2 regions of the Halomonas sp. PAMB 3232 genome follow, and region 1 is predicted to be linked to the other one. Evidence: predicted binding sites of a transcription regulator. Region 1 holds the regulator's gene; the other holds the start of a gene.
What was found. The regulator FliA, encoded in region 1, starts transcription of late flagellar genes. The targets are predictions, from matches to a motif close to CTAAAGTTNNNNNNNNNNCNGCCGATA.
Positions count from the first base shown of each region.

Region 2: a site for FliA is predicted at 3,136-3,162, ahead of RN346_RS14550 (flagellin). Genes of this name have one in related genera too.

Region 1 is NZ_CP134865.1:3,525,398-3,533,800, forward strand. Features, by position in the region: gene RN346_RS16225 (MFS transporter) at 1-482, opposite strand, end outside; gene uvrA (excinuclease ABC subunit UvrA) at 714-3,545, shown strand; gene RN346_RS16235 (Crp/Fnr family transcriptional regulator) at 3,669-4,412, shown strand; gene RN346_RS16240 (hypothetical protein) at 4,454-5,002, shown strand; gene RN346_RS16245 (OmpA family protein) at 4,999-5,661, opposite strand; gene RN346_RS16250 (motility protein A) at 5,666-6,481, opposite strand; gene RN346_RS16255 (RNA polymerase sigma factor FliA) at 6,521-7,219, opposite strand; gene RN346_RS16260 (flagellar protein FlhE) at 7,245-7,649, opposite strand; gene RN346_RS16265 (hypothetical protein) at 7,687-8,184, opposite strand; gene flhF (flagellar biosynthesis protein FlhF) at 8,268-8,403, opposite strand, start outside.
Region 2 is NZ_CP134865.1:3,180,380-3,187,835, reverse strand. Features, by position in the region: gene fliD (flagellar filament capping protein FliD) at 1-460, shown strand, start outside; gene fliD (flagellar filament capping protein FliD) at 655-1,959, shown strand; gene RN346_RS14555 (flagellin) at 2,188-3,030, shown strand; gene RN346_RS14550 (flagellin) at 3,234-4,094, shown strand; gene RN346_RS14545 (flagellin) at 4,300-5,142, shown strand; gene RN346_RS14540 (flagellin) at 5,418-6,281, shown strand; gene RN346_RS14535 (flagellin) at 6,486-7,340, shown strand.

The DNA of each region.
Region 1 (8,403 bases):
GCAAGCCAGGGGCCGAGCACCATGGCGATGGCAAACGACACGCCGATCGAAAGCCCGATGGTGGCCATGGCGGCGGTGCGCACCTGTTCGCGGGTTTGATCCGCCAACAGCGCCATGATCGCCGCCGCCACGGCGCCGGCCCCCTGTAGTGCCCGGCCGGCGATGATGCCGCCAATGGAGTCGGCGCTGGCGGCCACGATACTGCCAAGCGCAAAAATCAAAAGCCCAAGGGCGATGATGCGTTTGCGCCCGAAACGGTCCGACAGCAGGCCGAAGGGGATTTGCAGTGTGGCCTGGGTGAGCCCGTAGACCCCCAGCGCCACGCCGACCAGCAACGGCGTGGCGCCGGACAGCGTGTCGGCGTAGAGCGCCAGCACCGGCAGCACCATGAAAAGCCCGAGCATGCGGGAGGCATAGAGCCCGGCCAGCCCACTGATTGCGCGGCGCTCGGAAGCCAGCAGCAGTGTGGAGAGGTTGCGCATAGTGCCCTTTGAAGTAGAACCAGGTGAACGAGCGGTACCCGTCGAGGCGCCTTTGAAACGCGCGCCTTCAAGACAACCGACGATGAAATGCCGATTTGGAAAAGCCCTCCATTCTAGCGCTTCGCGCCGGCGCTGGAAACGCTCGCCTTGCGACAAAGCGTCCCGCCCGCTTTGCTGTAATGGGGCATAAGTACTTATAATTACGCTTTTGCCACGCGATTCGAGGTGTTGATGGACAGCATTCTGGTCAGAGGTGCACGCACTCACAACCTCAAGCAGATCGATGTGGAGCTGCCGCGCGACAAGCTGATCGTGATTACCGGCCTTTCCGGCTCGGGGAAATCCTCGCTTGCATTCGATACGCTATACGCCGAAGGGCAGCGCCGCTACGTGGAGTCGCTCTCCACCTACGCGCGCCAGTTTCTTTCCATGATGGAAAAGCCTGATGTCGACCACATCGAGGGGCTCTCCCCGGCCATTTCCATCGAGCAGAAGTCGACCTCTCACAACCCGCGCTCCACCGTCGGCACGATCACCGAAATCTACGACTACCTGCGCCTGCTGTTCGCCCGCGCCGGCACGCCGCGCTGCCCGGAGCACGGCGAGGACCTGGAAGCGCAGACCATCTCGCAAATGGTCGACCAGGTGATGAACCTGGAGGAAGGCACCAAACTGATGCTGCTGGCGCCGGTGGTGAAGGGCCGCAAGGGCGAGCATCTGCAGCTTCTGGCCGAGCTTCGCGCCCAGGGCTTCGTGCGCGTGCAGATCGACGGCCAGATCCTCGAACTCGACGACATCGCCCCGCTCGACAAGCGTAAGAAACACGACATCAGCGTGGTCGTGGATCGCTTCAAGGTGCGCGACGATATCGCCCAGCGCTTGGCCGAGTCCTTCGAGACCGCGCTGAACCTGGCCGACGGCACGGCGATGATCCACTTCATGGACGGCGACCGGGAGGACCTGGCGTTCTCCTCGCGCTTCGCCTGCCCGGTGTGCGGCTACTCGCTCTCCGAGCTCGAGCCGCGCATGTTCTCGTTCAACAACCCCGCCGGTGCCTGCCCCACCTGCGACGGTCTCGGCATCCAGCAGTATTTCGACCCGGAGAAGCTGATCAGCCACGACGAGCTGTCGCTTGCCGAAGGCGTGATCAAGGGCTGGGACCGGCGCAATATCTACTACTTCACCCAGCTTCAGGCGCTGGCCAGCCACTTCGATTTCGCCCTCGAAACGCCCTGGAACGAGCTCTCCAAACGCCAGCGCGACATCATTCTCAACGGCAGCGGCAACGAACCCGTGCCGTTTAGCTACGTCAGCGACCGCGGGCGCAAGGTGACCCGCGAGCACGCGTTCGAAGGCGTGCTGCCCAACATGCAGCGCCGCTATCGGGAAACCGAATCGAACATGGTGCGCGACGATCTGGCCAAGTACATCGCCATGAAGCCCTGTACCGCCTGTAACGGCACGCGCTTGCGTCGCGAGTCGCGCCACGTCTTCGTCGACGATCGCAACATCGCCGACATCGTGCGCACGCCGATCGGCGAGGCCTGGGACTACTTTGCCAACCTCGCGCTTCCCGGGCGCAAGGGCGAGATCGCCGAGAAGATCGTCAACGAGATCCACTCGCGCCTGGAGTTTCTGGTCAACGTCGGGCTCGACTACCTGAACCTCGAGCGCAGCGCCGACACGCTCTCCGGCGGCGAGGCGCAGCGTATCCGTTTGGCGAGCCAGATCGGCGCGGGGCTGGTCGGGGTCATGTACATTCTCGATGAACCCTCGATCGGCCTGCACCAGCGCGACAATGATCGCCTGTTAAAGACGCTGGAGCGACTTCGCGACCTGGGCAACACCGTGATCGTCGTCGAGCACGACGAGGACGCGATCCGCGCCGCCGATCACGTCCTCGATATCGGTCCGGGTGCCGGCGTGCACGGTGGTGAGATCGTCGCCCAGGGCACGCCCCAGGACATCATGGACAACAAGAACTCGTTGACCGGGCAGTACCTTTGCGGCACTCGCGAAATCGCCGTGCCGCCGTATCGCATTCCCGGCAATCCGGAAAAGCAGCTGGTGGTGCGCGGGGCGACGGGCAACAACCTGCAAAATGTCACGCTTACGCTGCCGCTGGGGCTGTTCATCGCCATCACCGGGGTATCGGGTTCGGGCAAGTCGACGCTGATCAACGGCACCCTGATGCCGATCGCCGCCCGCGATCTCAACCGGGCCACCACCATGACACCGGCGCCCTACAGCGCCATCGAAGGGCTCGACCAGCTCGACAAGGTCATCGACATCGATCAAAGCCCGATCGGGCGCACGCCGCGCTCCAACCCGGCAACCTACACGGGCATCTTTACCCCGATCCGCGAGCTGTTCGCCGGCACCCAGGAGGCGCGCTCGCGAGGCTACAAGCCCGGGCGTTTCAGCTTCAACGTCAAGGGCGGACGCTGCGAAGCGTGCCAGGGCGAGGGCATGATCAAGGTAGAAATGCACTTTCTGCCGGACATCTACGTGCCTTGCGACGTGTGCAAGGGCAAGCGCTACAACCGCGAAACCCTGGATATTCATTACAAGGGCAAGAACATTCACGACGTGCTGGAAATGACCGTCGAGGAGGGTCTCGAGTTCTTCAGCCCGGTACCGGCCATCGCGCGGCGCCTGCAGACGCTTCTGGACGTCGGGCTCTCCTACATTCGCCTGGGTCAGAGCGCGACCACGCTTTCCGGCGGCGAAGCCCAGCGGGTGAAGCTTGCCCGCGAGCTTGCCAAACGCGATACCGGCCAGACGCTCTACATTCTGGATGAGCCGACCACCGGTCTACACTTCGAGGATATTCGCCAGCTCTTGACGGTGCTCCACCGCCTACGCGATCACGGCAACACCATCGTGGTCATCGAGCACAATCTCGATGTGATCAAGACTGCGGACTGGATCGTCGATCTGGGCCCGGAAGGCGGCTCCGGCGGCGGGCGGATCATCGCCGAGGGCACCCCGGAGCAGCTGGTGAAGAAAAAAGGCTCGCATACCGGGCAATTTTTGGCGCCGCTATTGCAAAAAAAGAAGTGAAAAAATAAAAAAACGATAAGGCAATGTCAGGCAAGCCGCCGTATCGTTCCCCTTTGGCCGTCACCGCCGGCCCTGAGCGGCGGCACAGCCCGGGCACGCAGTCAAGAGAAGGAGACACCGAGCATGAGTCAGGAAAAGAGCTGTATTGTTCGCCACTTCAACCATTATTACTCGTTGTCAAAAGACGAAGAGCAGCTGCTTGATTCGCTCGAAGAGAGCCCGCTCGATCAAAAGGCAGGGTCACTTCTGTGGGAGATGAAGGACCCCGCTCAGGAGTTTTGCACGCTGCGAAGCGGCTGGGCCTACTCCTATCGCCATTTGGAAAACGGCGATCGTCACATCATGGAGGTGTACCTGCCCGGTGACATCATCGGCCTGCGCGAATTCGCCTTCTCCCAGCGGCTGGAAAACGTGCGCTTCATCACCGACGCCGTGGTGTGCCGTTTTCCGCACAAGCGGATGATCGATCTGTTCAGCCAGTCGCTGCCGCTGACCTCGGTCATGTTCGCCATCAGCAGCCGCCAGCAGTCGCTTCTGACCGAGCGGCTGGTGAACCTGGCAAGACGCACCGCCCGCCAAAAAATGGCCCACTTCATCCACGAGATGTACGTCCGCCTGAGCCAGACCAACCCGGCTTTGACCGGGCAGTTTCGCCTGCCGCTCTCCCAGGAGCAGCTCGCCGACGTACTGGGACTCAGCCCGGTGCACGTCAGCCGCACGTTCACCGCGCTTAGCGAGGCGGGGCTCATTTATCGCGACCGCCATCACATCAACATCCCGGACCTGGCGGCGCTTGCCGCCGAAGGCGAGTTCGACGACTGTTACTTAAGCGACAACGTACGGCCGCTGCTCGGCCAGTCGGAGTGATGCGTATCTTTTCTCGACATCAATACTCGGCGAACCGTCCCATGACGTCTCACACTGTTGCCGCGGCCGCGCTCGGCGTCGCCGGGCTCTTCGTTTTCGCCACCGCCGCCCAGGCGGCGCGCTATCCGGTCAGCGATGACACCGCCTTCGGCGCCTGGCACGCCGCGACGACCACCGATGCCGGCCAGCGTCACTTTCGCGCGCTGGAGGCCGAAAGCTATTCGGACGCCATTTTGAGCGTGAACGCTACCGAAGGTGTGTGCCACCTGCCCTGGCTCGAACTACGCGTGACCCTAAAAGAGACGCAGTCCGAGAGCCGCGCGGTGAACCTGGTCCCGGCGCGGCTGCGCGTCGACCAGACGCCGATCATGGAGACCATGGCGGAGTTCATCGTCGAAGAGGGGGATGACGGCTTCTACAGCCACTTCTACCTGGGCGAGCTCGACGCGCTACTGGCGCGCATGAGTGAAGGCGAGCAGCTGTTCATCGGCTTCGAGCAGGGGAGTGCCACGCCCTGGACCATGACGTTTGATCTCGACGGCGCCGGCCAGGCGATTCAGGAGATGCAGCGACGCTGCGCCGGGGCTTAAGGCGTAACCCGCGCCGGCTCCGGGGCGGGAGTTCGCAGCACGAATTCGACGCGGCGGTTGGCGGCGCGCCCTTCCCGCGTGTCGTTGCCGGCGAGCGGGCGCGTGTCGGCGTAGCCCACGGCGCGTAGCCGCTGCCGCGCCACGCCCTCCTGCTCGAGATGGCGCACCACCGCGATCGCCCGCCCGGTCGAAAGCTCCCAGTTGGAGGCGAACGCCGCGGTCGAAATCGGCACGTTATCGGTATGGCCTTCCACCGACACCTCGCCCTCGAAGGTGTCGATCACCTCGCTCAATCGCTCGAGCACGCCTTCTCCCTGGGGGGTCAACTCGGCGGCGCCGCTGGCGAACAGCAGGCTGTCGTCGATGCGCAGGGTCACGCCTTCGCGCCCCTGGCTGACGCTTACGCCCTGAATGTCGAGCGCGGCCATGGCCGGCGATAGACCGCTGTCGCGCGGCAAGATTCCCGAGGAGAGCGGCTGAAGGCCCTGGCCTTCGTTTGATGCCTCGCCGCCGCTACCCGCCGGCGTCAGTGCCAGCAGGAGCACGAACAGCGTGATCAGAAGGGTCAATACGTCGAGGTAGCTGGTCAGCCACCCCTCCTCGCCGTCGCCGCCGGTAAAGGGCGTTTCCAGCGCGTGGCGGGCGTCACAATTGAGCATGGCGCTAGCCTTTCGCCGCGACGCCGCTGCCCGGGCGCGGCTTCACGTGGGGGTCGTTGATCTCGTCGTGGTAGTTGGCCACGAACGAGTTCAGCGTCTCTTCGATGAACGACGGCAGCCGGCGCTTGGTGATCAGCGAAATGCCTTCGAGCACCATGTTCATGGTGATCAAGCGCTCCTCGGTGCGCCGCTCGAGCTTCACCGCCACCGGCTTGAACACCAGGTTCGCCAGCAGGATGCCGTAGAAGGTGGTGAGAAGCGCCACCGCCATGCGCGGGCCGATCACCTCGAGATCCCCGGCGTCCATGACTTCGAGCATGTTGACCAGCCCCACCAGGGTACCGATCATGCCAAACGCCGGCGCGTAGGTCGCCATGGTGCGAAAGATCTGCGCCTCGGCGTGCTCGCGGGCCTTGAGCCTGGCGATACGCCAGCGCAGCATGTCAAAGATCTCGTCTTCCTTGGTGTTGGCGATGACGAGCTGGATGCCGGTGCGCAAAAACGGGTTGCGGGTGTGTTCGAGCTCGCGCTCCACTGCGCGCACGTCGCCCTTGAACCAGAGCCTGGCCATGGAGACTAGCTCGTCGATGTCGTCGCGCACATAGGTATTCTCGCGGCGAAATACCAGCCCCACCAGGCGTACCACGCGCACCACTTCCTTGAGCGGATAGCTGATGAAGGTCGCCGCCAGCGTGCCGGTGATGACGATGGCAAGCCCGGGCAGGTTGATGAAGCTTGCCGCGGACTCTGCGGTAAAGAACAGCACGCTCACCAGCAAGAGGATGCTGGCGCCTATTCCAATCAGGGTAGAGGGGTTCATCGACGGCTCCTCGCCGGTTGGGGTTAACAGTGAAAAGGTTTAGTCCGGCTCGTGCAGACGCGCCCGCAAACGGCTGATGGCTTGGCTGTGTAGCTGCGACACGCGCGACTCGGTGACGCCCAGCACCGCGCCCACCTCCTTGAGGTTGAGCTCTTCCTGGTAGTAAAGCGCCATCAACAGCTTTTCGCGCTCCGGCAGCGCCTCGATCGCGGCAATCAGGGTTTCGCGCTGCTGGCCGTCCAGTAGCTCCTCGAAAGGCGCGTTCAGCGACTCCTGAATCGGCTCGCCGCCCTCCTCCAGAAGCTCCTCAAAAGGCAGCAGATGGCCACTATTAGTGTCCGCCAGAAGCTGCTGGTACTCGTTAATTGGCATGTCCAGATCGCGGGCGATCTCGCTCTCTTCCGGGGGGCGGCCAAGGCTTTGCTCCAGCCGGCGCACGGACTCGTCCATGGCCCGGGCCGAGCGGCGTACGCTGCGCGGCAGCCAGTCCCGGGTGCGCAGCTCATCGACCATTGCGCCGCGAATTCGCTGGCTAGCAAAGGTGGCGAAGCTCGCCCCCTGGGCGGCATCAAAACGCCCCAGCGCCTCTAAAAGCCCTACCATGCCGGCCTGGATCAGATCGTCGAGCTCGATGCTGGCCGGCAAACGAACTTGCAACGCCAGCGCCTGGCGACGCACCAGCGGCATGTGCTGGTTGACCATATCGCTGTGTTGGATTCTTCCCTTTGCTGTATACATCGGCGTGCCCCTGGCTAATCGCTGGTCACTGATAGTTCACAATCACTTGAAGCCCTCTCACCCTCACCGGCGGCTGGCCACGCCCCAACGCGAAACGAAACTCGAGCGGCGCACCGGCATTGAGCCCGGCAAGGCCGGTGGCACTGCCGCGCTGGCCGTCGAGGGCGACGCAGCGCTCCGGGTGGCAAAGCCAGGCATGGATATCGGCCCCCGGCGGCGCTTCGAAGCGCCAGTTGACGCGCTCGATGCGCCCCTGATGAATCTCGGCACTGGGCGGCGGCGCGAGCGCCTGGCTGGCACTTGCCCGGTCGCTCATCGCGACCATCAGCCCAGTCGTATCGACACTCCAGCTGCCCCCGCCCGCCAGGGCCGACAGAGAAAGCCCGCTGGCCACCACCCCCCTCAGCGCTGCGAGAATGACGTTTCTCATTAGCATAACCTAACCATAGTGGCTCACTCAGTATGGCCTACCTGGCCAAAAGCAGCAGTTCGATCCCCAGGTACGCCGTCGCCGCCGCGCGCAGATTCTCGAGCAGCCCGGCGCGGGGCAGGCCCGGCTCATGCAGCGCCAACAGCCGTTTGGGCCCCTGGTGTTCGCTGACCAGGCGCAGCGTGCGGTACATGGCGGCGAACGCCTCGGCGTCGCTTCGCACCCACAGCGCCCAGCGCGAGTAGCGCGCGCAGAGCGCCTGGAGCGGCGCATCGGCGTCCACCGGCACGACCTCCCAGCTCTCTGGCGTTGCCGCCCAGCGCCGGCCAAGCCGCGACCACTCGTCGAGGCGCGCGATCACCGGCTCGCGCTGCTTCGACCCAAGCCCGACCACGGCGAGCGGTATTTTGGCGACATGCGCGTCTGCGACATGCGCGTCTGCGACGTGCGCGTTGGCGACATGCGCGTCCGCGACGGGCGCATCGACAGCGCGCGCATCGGCTTCGCTCGCCTCCAACGCCTGAGCCTGCCGCACATCGTCGTCGCCTTGCGCGTCGGCCGACTGGCCGGTGCGCAGGTTCGCCCACTGGCGCAGCCCCGCGGCCTGGTCCTGGCCGCTCATGCAAAGGTCTCGCGGCTGACGCTGCCAAACTGACGGATCGCGTCGCGGGTCATTAGAAAGTGCATGATCGCGTCCGCCAGCGCGCTATCGCGGCGCTTGCGCGGGCTACCCAAAAGGCGCAGTAAATCCTGC
Region 2 (7,456 bases), 350 kb from region 1:
TACACGAGCCGTCGAGCGCGAGCTCCGTCAGGCTATTAGCGGTATGACCGGCGGTGACGGCTTCAACGTACTGTCCGACGTCGGCATTTCATTGCAAACCGACGGTACGCTAAAGGTCGATGACGAAAAGCTGGATAACGTCATTGCCACCCAGCCGGACAGGCTGGCCCAATTTTTCGCAGGGAGCAGCGAAGGAGGCGGCATGGCCGGACAAATCAATACGTCTCTTGAGCGCCTGGTAGGCGATGGCGGCCGCCTTGATACGGCCAAAGAAAATGCAGAAAGCCGCGTCGAGTCGCTACAGGAGCGCTATAGCCGAACCGAAGAGCGCATCGGGCAAACCGTCGAGCGTTATCGTGTTCAGTTTCAAGCAATGGATAGCATGGTGGCGCAAATGAATCAGACGGGTGCCTATCTCGAACAGCAGTTGGGAATGCTGGCCCAAACCAACCAGAGCTAGGCCCAGCTCTCACGGACAGGAAATGCCCAGCTACAACGCTGGGCTTTTTTTAGAGGTATCTTTTGAAGGTGCCTAAAGTTCGTTATCACCCCGCCGATAAACAAGGTAATCAACCCATACTCTTTGCTACTTATTACTCGAGGATTTAACCCATGGCATCAATCTCCGCGCTTGGTGTAGGTTCCGGGTTGGACTTGAACGGTCTGGTGGATCAGCTTAAAGCCGCTGAGCGCCAGAAGCTTACCCCCGTTTTACAGCAGCAAAGTGCTCAAAAGACCAAAATTTCGGCCTATGGGCGTCTTGAGTCGGCGATGGACCGGGTCAACACCTCGGTCAAGGCGCTAAACGATGCCTCGACCTTCAAACAGCAAAAAAGCACGGTAACCGGCAGTGGCGTTCTGGCCACGGCGGGTGAGAAGGCCAACCCTGGGCGCTTTGAAATTAGCGTGTCTCAGCTGGCTCGTGCCGGCAGCGCGGCGTCCAATAGTGTGGCGCTGGATCAGGAGCTCACTGCTACTGATACGAAATTGAAGCTCAATTTCGGCGCGGGCACTACGCAGACGAGCCTTGACGTCGATATCAAGGCAGGCAGCACGCTAGCCCAGGTACGCGATCAGATCAATGCAAATAAGGAGTCGGGTGTTACCGCCTCGCTTGTCAACGATGGCACCGGATACCGTTTGGCGCTCAGCTCAAAGGAAACCGGCAAGGACGCCTCGCTCACAGGGTTTTCCGGTCTCGATGGGCTTTCAATGGATAGCACGACGGTGCGGCCAGGCCAGGACGCTGCGCTCAACGTCAACGGCATCGCGATCACCAGCAAGACCAACCGCGTCGAAGGCGCTATTGAGGGTGTAACGCTCGATCTCACCGCCGTGTCGGAATCCCCCGCCACCCTGGTGATCGAGCGAGACAACGACTCCTTGAAGGAGGCGATCAATAACTTCGTCAGTAACTACAACGAAATGAAATCGACCGTAGAGCGCATGACCAAGTTCAACGGCGAAGGCGAGATCTCGGGCGAGCTGATAGGTGACCGTACCGTACGCACTATCGAAAACCGCTTGAGTCGTGACGTGAGCGACAGCTTGGCGGGCGGCGATATCACGCGGCTGTCTGAAATCGGAATCTCGATTGATGAGCGCGGGCGCTTGAAGGTCGACGAAGAAAAGCTCGATGCCGCTGTTGCCAACGACCCTGAAGGCCTATCTGCCTTCTTCGCTGGTGACAGCAAGGAAGCAGGCTTTGCAGGGCGCCTCAGCACAACATTGACGACCATTACCTCAGAAGATGGCCTCATTAAAAGCTCGGTCACCAGTGCAGAACAGCGAATCGAGAGTCTCGATAAGCGCAAGGAGCGCATGGAAGCCAGCATCGAGCGCAACGTGGAGCGCTATCGTAAGCAGTTTGCCCAGCTCGATGGCATGATTGCGCAGATGAACTCCATGAGCAGCTACCTGGGCCAGCAGTTCGATATGCTGAGCAATATGCAGAAGTAGTAAACCTTGCTATCAAACGAAACGGTGCTAATACGCTCTCGTTCGTAACGACAATTTATTTTATCAGCGGGGCCGTAAGGCCCCGTTATAGTTTCAAGGCCAAATTTTCATAAAAAAGTGGGTAAATGAGCTAAAGGATCGCCCCGCTTCGCCGTTAATTATAACAACGGCGATGCAAGCGCCGATTTATAGGCCTCTCTTGGGCCACTAAACACAGAGGATTACCCCATGTCCGTCATCAATACCAACATCACTTCCATGATCGGCCAGAACAACCTGAGCAAGTCCCAGGGCATGCTGGCTCAGGCGCAGGAGCGTCTTTCTTCCGGCCTGCGTATCAACAGCGCCTCCGACGACGCAGCAGGTCAGGCGATCGCCAACAAGATGACCGCCCAGATCAAGGGTATGGATCAGGCGAGCCGTAACGCCAGCGACGGTATCTCGCTCGTTCAAACCATGGAAGGCGGCCTGGACCAGATCAACGACAACCTGCAGCGTATTCGTGAACTGGCGGTACAGGGTGCTAACGACACTAACACCGCCGATGACCGCGCGGCGATCACCACCGAGATCAACGAGCGTATCGCTGAGATCGACCGCGTAGCGGGCAGCAACAACTTCAACGGCACTAACCTGTTGTCAAGCGGCGCGAGCACGGCGCTCAATATCCAAGTCGGTTCTAACACCAGCGGCAACGACACTATTACCGTCAATACTTTCGACGCAACTAGCAGTGCGCTGGGTGTTAGCGGGTCTGCGGCGGCTCTCTCCGGTGCCGGCGCGACTCACGACAACTTCCAGACGCTGATCGACAATGTCGATACCGCCGTCAAGTCGCTCGACACGCAGCGTGCGACTCTGGGTGCCACGCTGAACCGCTTCGACTCTGTGATCGATAACCTGGCGACCACGACTACTAACCTTTCCGAAGCGCGCTCACGCATCGAAGATGCCGACTACGCGAAAGAAGTGTCGAACATGACACGTGCCAACATCCTTCAGCAGGCGGGTACGTCCATGCTGGCCCAGGCTAACCAGACCCCGCAGTCTGTACTGTCTCTGCTGGGTTAATCGCTCAAGCAGTAGTACCACGAGCGAAGTGAACGACGGGGCCGCAAGGCCCCGTTTTTCGTTGGGCGCCTCGCGCATTTTTCTCATGTGAATCGCGCGAAAGGCCTAAAGAAGTGCCTCCAACAGCCGTTAATTATAATAACGGCGATGCAAGCGCCGATTTAAAGGCCTCTCCTGGGCCACTAAACACAGAGGATTACCCCATGTCCGTCATCAATACCAACATTACTTCCATGATTGGCCAGAACAACCTGAGCAAGTCCCAGGGCATGCTGGCTCAGGCGCAGGAGCGTCTTTCTTCCGGCCTGCGTATCAACAGCGCCTCCGACGACGCAGCAGGTCAGGCGATCGCCAACAAGATGACCGCCCAGATCAAGGGTATGGATCAGGCGAGCCGTAACGCCAGCGACGGTATCTCGCTCGTTCAAACCATGGAAGGCGGCCTGGACCAGATCAACGACAACCTGCAGCGTATTCGTGAGCTGGCGGTTCAGGGTGCCAACGACACCAACACCGACGATGATCGCGCCGCAATCGAAACCGAGATCAACGAGCGTTTGGCCGAGATCGACCGCGTAGCGGGCAGCAACAATTTCAACGGTACCAATCTTCTTAACGCCAGCGGCAGCCTGAGCATCCAGGTCGGTTCCAATACCGATGTTGAAGACGTCATCAATGTTAAAACTGTTGACGCTACCGTGTCGGGCCTTGGTTTGACTGGCGCGTCGGGAGGGATTGTCGCAGGGACTACCTTTACGGCCGCTAGCGGAGCTGGCGCCCACACCAGCTTCCAAAGCCTGATCGATGCCGTTGATACTGCTACTAAAACACTGGATACCAACCGCGCTACTTTGGGTGCTACGCTGAACCGCTTCGACTCCGTGATCGACAACTTGGCGACCACCTCGACCAACCTGTCCGAAGCACGCTCGCGAATCGAGGACGCCGACTACGCCAAGGAAGTGTCGAACATGACGCGCGCCAACATCCTCCAGCAGGCGGGTACGTCGATGCTGGCCCAGGCGAACCAGACGCCGCAGTCGGTATTGTCTCTGCTGGGCTAATAGTCGGGTAAGTGCTGCCATTGACAGCTAGAGTAACGGGGCCAATTGGCCCCGTTTTTCGTTCTTTCTGCAAGCAAAATTATTTTCACAAAACGGCTTTAAACCATTCAAGAATCCACGTTAACGGCCGTTAATTATAATAACGGCGACGCAGTCGCCGACCTGTAGGCCCTTCTCAGGCCATAAAATACCGAGGATCTCATCCATGTCCGTTATCAATACCAACATCACCTCCATGATCGGCCAGAATAACCTGCGCGCTTCGCAGAGCATGCTGGCTCAGGCACAAGAGCGTCTCTCTTCCGGTCTGCGCATCAACAGCGCATCCGACGATGCCGCCGGTCAGGCGATCGCAAACAAGATGACTGCTCAGATCAAGGGCATGGAGCAGGCCAGTCGTAACGCCAGCGACGGCATCTCGCTCGTTCAGACCATGGAAGGCGGTCTGGATCAAATCAACGACAACCTGCAGCGTATTCGTGAACTGGCGGTACAGGGTGCTAACGACACCAATACCGCCGACGATCGCGCGGCGATCACGACCGAGATCAACGAGCGTATCGCCGAGATCGACCGCGTAGCGGGCAGCAATAACTTCAACGGCACTAACCTGCTTAATGTTAGCGGTGGCGGTACTCTGAACATTCAGGTTGGCTCCAATACATCGACCAATGATGTTATTGAAGTGAGCACAATCGATGCGACTAGCGCTGCCTTGGGAGTGAGTGGCGCAGCTGCCGCGCTTTCCGGTGCAGGAGCATCGCACACGACTTTCCAGAGTTTGATCGACGCTGTCGATGGCGCAACGAAAACCCTGGATACCAACCGCGCGACTTTGGGCGCCACGTTGAACCGCTTTGATTCCGTGATCGATAACCTGGCGACCACCTCGACCAATCTGTCCGAAGCGCGCTCACGTATCGAGGATGCCGATTATGCCAAGGAGGTGTCCAACATGACCCGCGCCAACATTCTGCAGCAGGCGGGTACGTCCATGCTGGCTCAGGCCAATCAGACCCCGCAGTCCGTTCTATCTCTGCTTGGTTAATAACACATTAATGAGTGTCGACGGGGCCGAAAGGCCCCGTTTTCGTTATAGGCTTGAGAGAAATATGGAACACTTCGTTACACGCTATAACCCCCGCATAGCCTGAAAATAACGCAGATCTTCTGCATCATTTTTCTATAGCGTTACTCTTTGCTACATAAAAAAAGCCTTGTTTCTTCAAGTGTTGGATATAGCAGCCGTTACCCCTTGGTAGCGACGGCACAAGCGTCGCCAAGTTGGCCCGCTGGCCAGTTATACTTCAAGGAGCAATACTCATGTCTGTAATCAATACGAATATCACCTCCATGATTGGCCAGAATAATCTGAGCTCTTCACAAAGCATGCTGGCTCAGGCGCAGGAGCGTCTCTCTTCCGGACTGCGTATTAACAGCGCCTCCGACGATGCCGCAGGTCAAGCCATCGCCAACAAGATGACTGCCCAAATCAACGGTATGAGCCAAGCCAGCCGTAACGCCAGCGACGGCATTTCCTTGGTGCAAACCATGGAAGGTGGTCTCGATCAGATCAACGACAACCTGCAACGTATTCGTGAGCTGGCGGTGCAGGGCGCTAACGATACCAACACGGAAGAAGATCGCGCGGCGATTGCCACCGAGATCACTGAGCGTATTGAAGAAATTGATCGTGTTGCGGGTAGCAACAACTTCAACGGTACTAACTTGCTGGACGGCGTTAGTACTGACGACCTGGAAATTCAGATCGGCGCGAACACCACTGACGATGACACCATTTCAGTAAGCCGCTTTGACGCCACTAGCGACAACCTGGGCGCGGTGAGTGGTGGGGTTGCCAACCTGGAGGCAGCGGCCACCGCGGTATCAGGTGGTGGTGACCATAGTGATTTCCAATCTTTGATTAATTCAGTGGATAGCGCCGTAAAAGAATTGGACACTAATCGTGCGGAGCTGGGTGCCACGCTCAACCGTTTCGATTCGGTGATCGACAACCTGGCAACGACCGAAACCAACCTTTCCGAAGCTCGGTCGCGCATCGAAGATGCCGACTACGCGGATGAGGTCTCCAACATGACCCGCGCTAATATCCTCCAGCAGGCGGGCACCTCCATGCTGGCGCAGGCTAACCAGACGCCGCAGTCCGTACTGTCTCTGCTGGGTTAATTGCTCGAGCAGTAGCACAACGAGTGAAGTGAACGACGGGGCCGCAAGGCCCCGTTTTTCGTTGGGCGCCTCCCGCATTTTTTCTCATGTGAATCGCGCGAAAGGCCTAAAGAAGTACCTCCAACAGCCGTTAATTATAATAACGGCGATGCAAGCGCCGATTTAAAGGCCTCTCCTGGGCCACTAAACACAGAGGATTACCCCATGTCCGTCATCAATACCAACATCACGTCCATGATTGGCCAGAACAACCTGAGCAAGTCCCAGGGCATGCTGGCTCAGGCGCAAGAGCGTCTCTCTTCCGGCCTGCGTATCAACAGCGCCTCCGACGACGCAGCAGGTCAGGCGATCGCCAACAAGATGACCGCCCAGATCAAGGGTATGGATCAGGCGAGCCGTAACGCCAGCGACGGTATCTCGCTCGTTCAAACCATGGAAGGCGGTCTGGACCAGATCAACGACAACCTGCAGCGTATTCGCGAATTGGCGGTTCAGGGCGCCAACGATACCAACACCGCCGATGACCGTACTGCGATCACCACTGAGATCAACGAGCGTCTGGCCGAGATCGACCGCGTAGCAGGCAGCAACAACTTCAACGGCACTAGCTTGCTCAATGCCAGCGGCAGCCTGAGCATTCAGGTTGGCTCCAACACCGATTCCGAAGACGTGATTAGTGTCAAGACCGTCGATGCGACTGTGGCGGGTCTGGGCTTAGCAAGCGGCAGTGAAATCACCGGCACCACATTTGCCGTTAGTGGTGGCACCGCAGCCCACAGCAGCTTCCAGAATCTAATCGACTCCGTCGATGCCGCGACCAAGACTCTGGACACCAACCGCGCAACCTTGGGTGCCACGCTGAACCGCTTCGACTCCGTAATCGACAACCTGGCGACCACCTCGACCAACCTGTCCGAAGCGCGCTCACGAATCGAAGACGCCGATTACGCGAAAGAAGTGTCCAACATGACTCGCGCCAACATCCTTCAGCAGGCGGGTACCTCCATGCTGGCCCAGGCGAACCAGACGCCGCAGTCTGTACTGTCTCTGCTGGGTTAATTCTTTCAGCGGTACAACTAATGAAACAACCGAACGGGGCCAAAAGGCCCCGTTTTCTTTTAGGTGGCTCAGTGTCAGCTCCTTTACACGTTTCCTACCAGGCCAGCCTAAAGCGT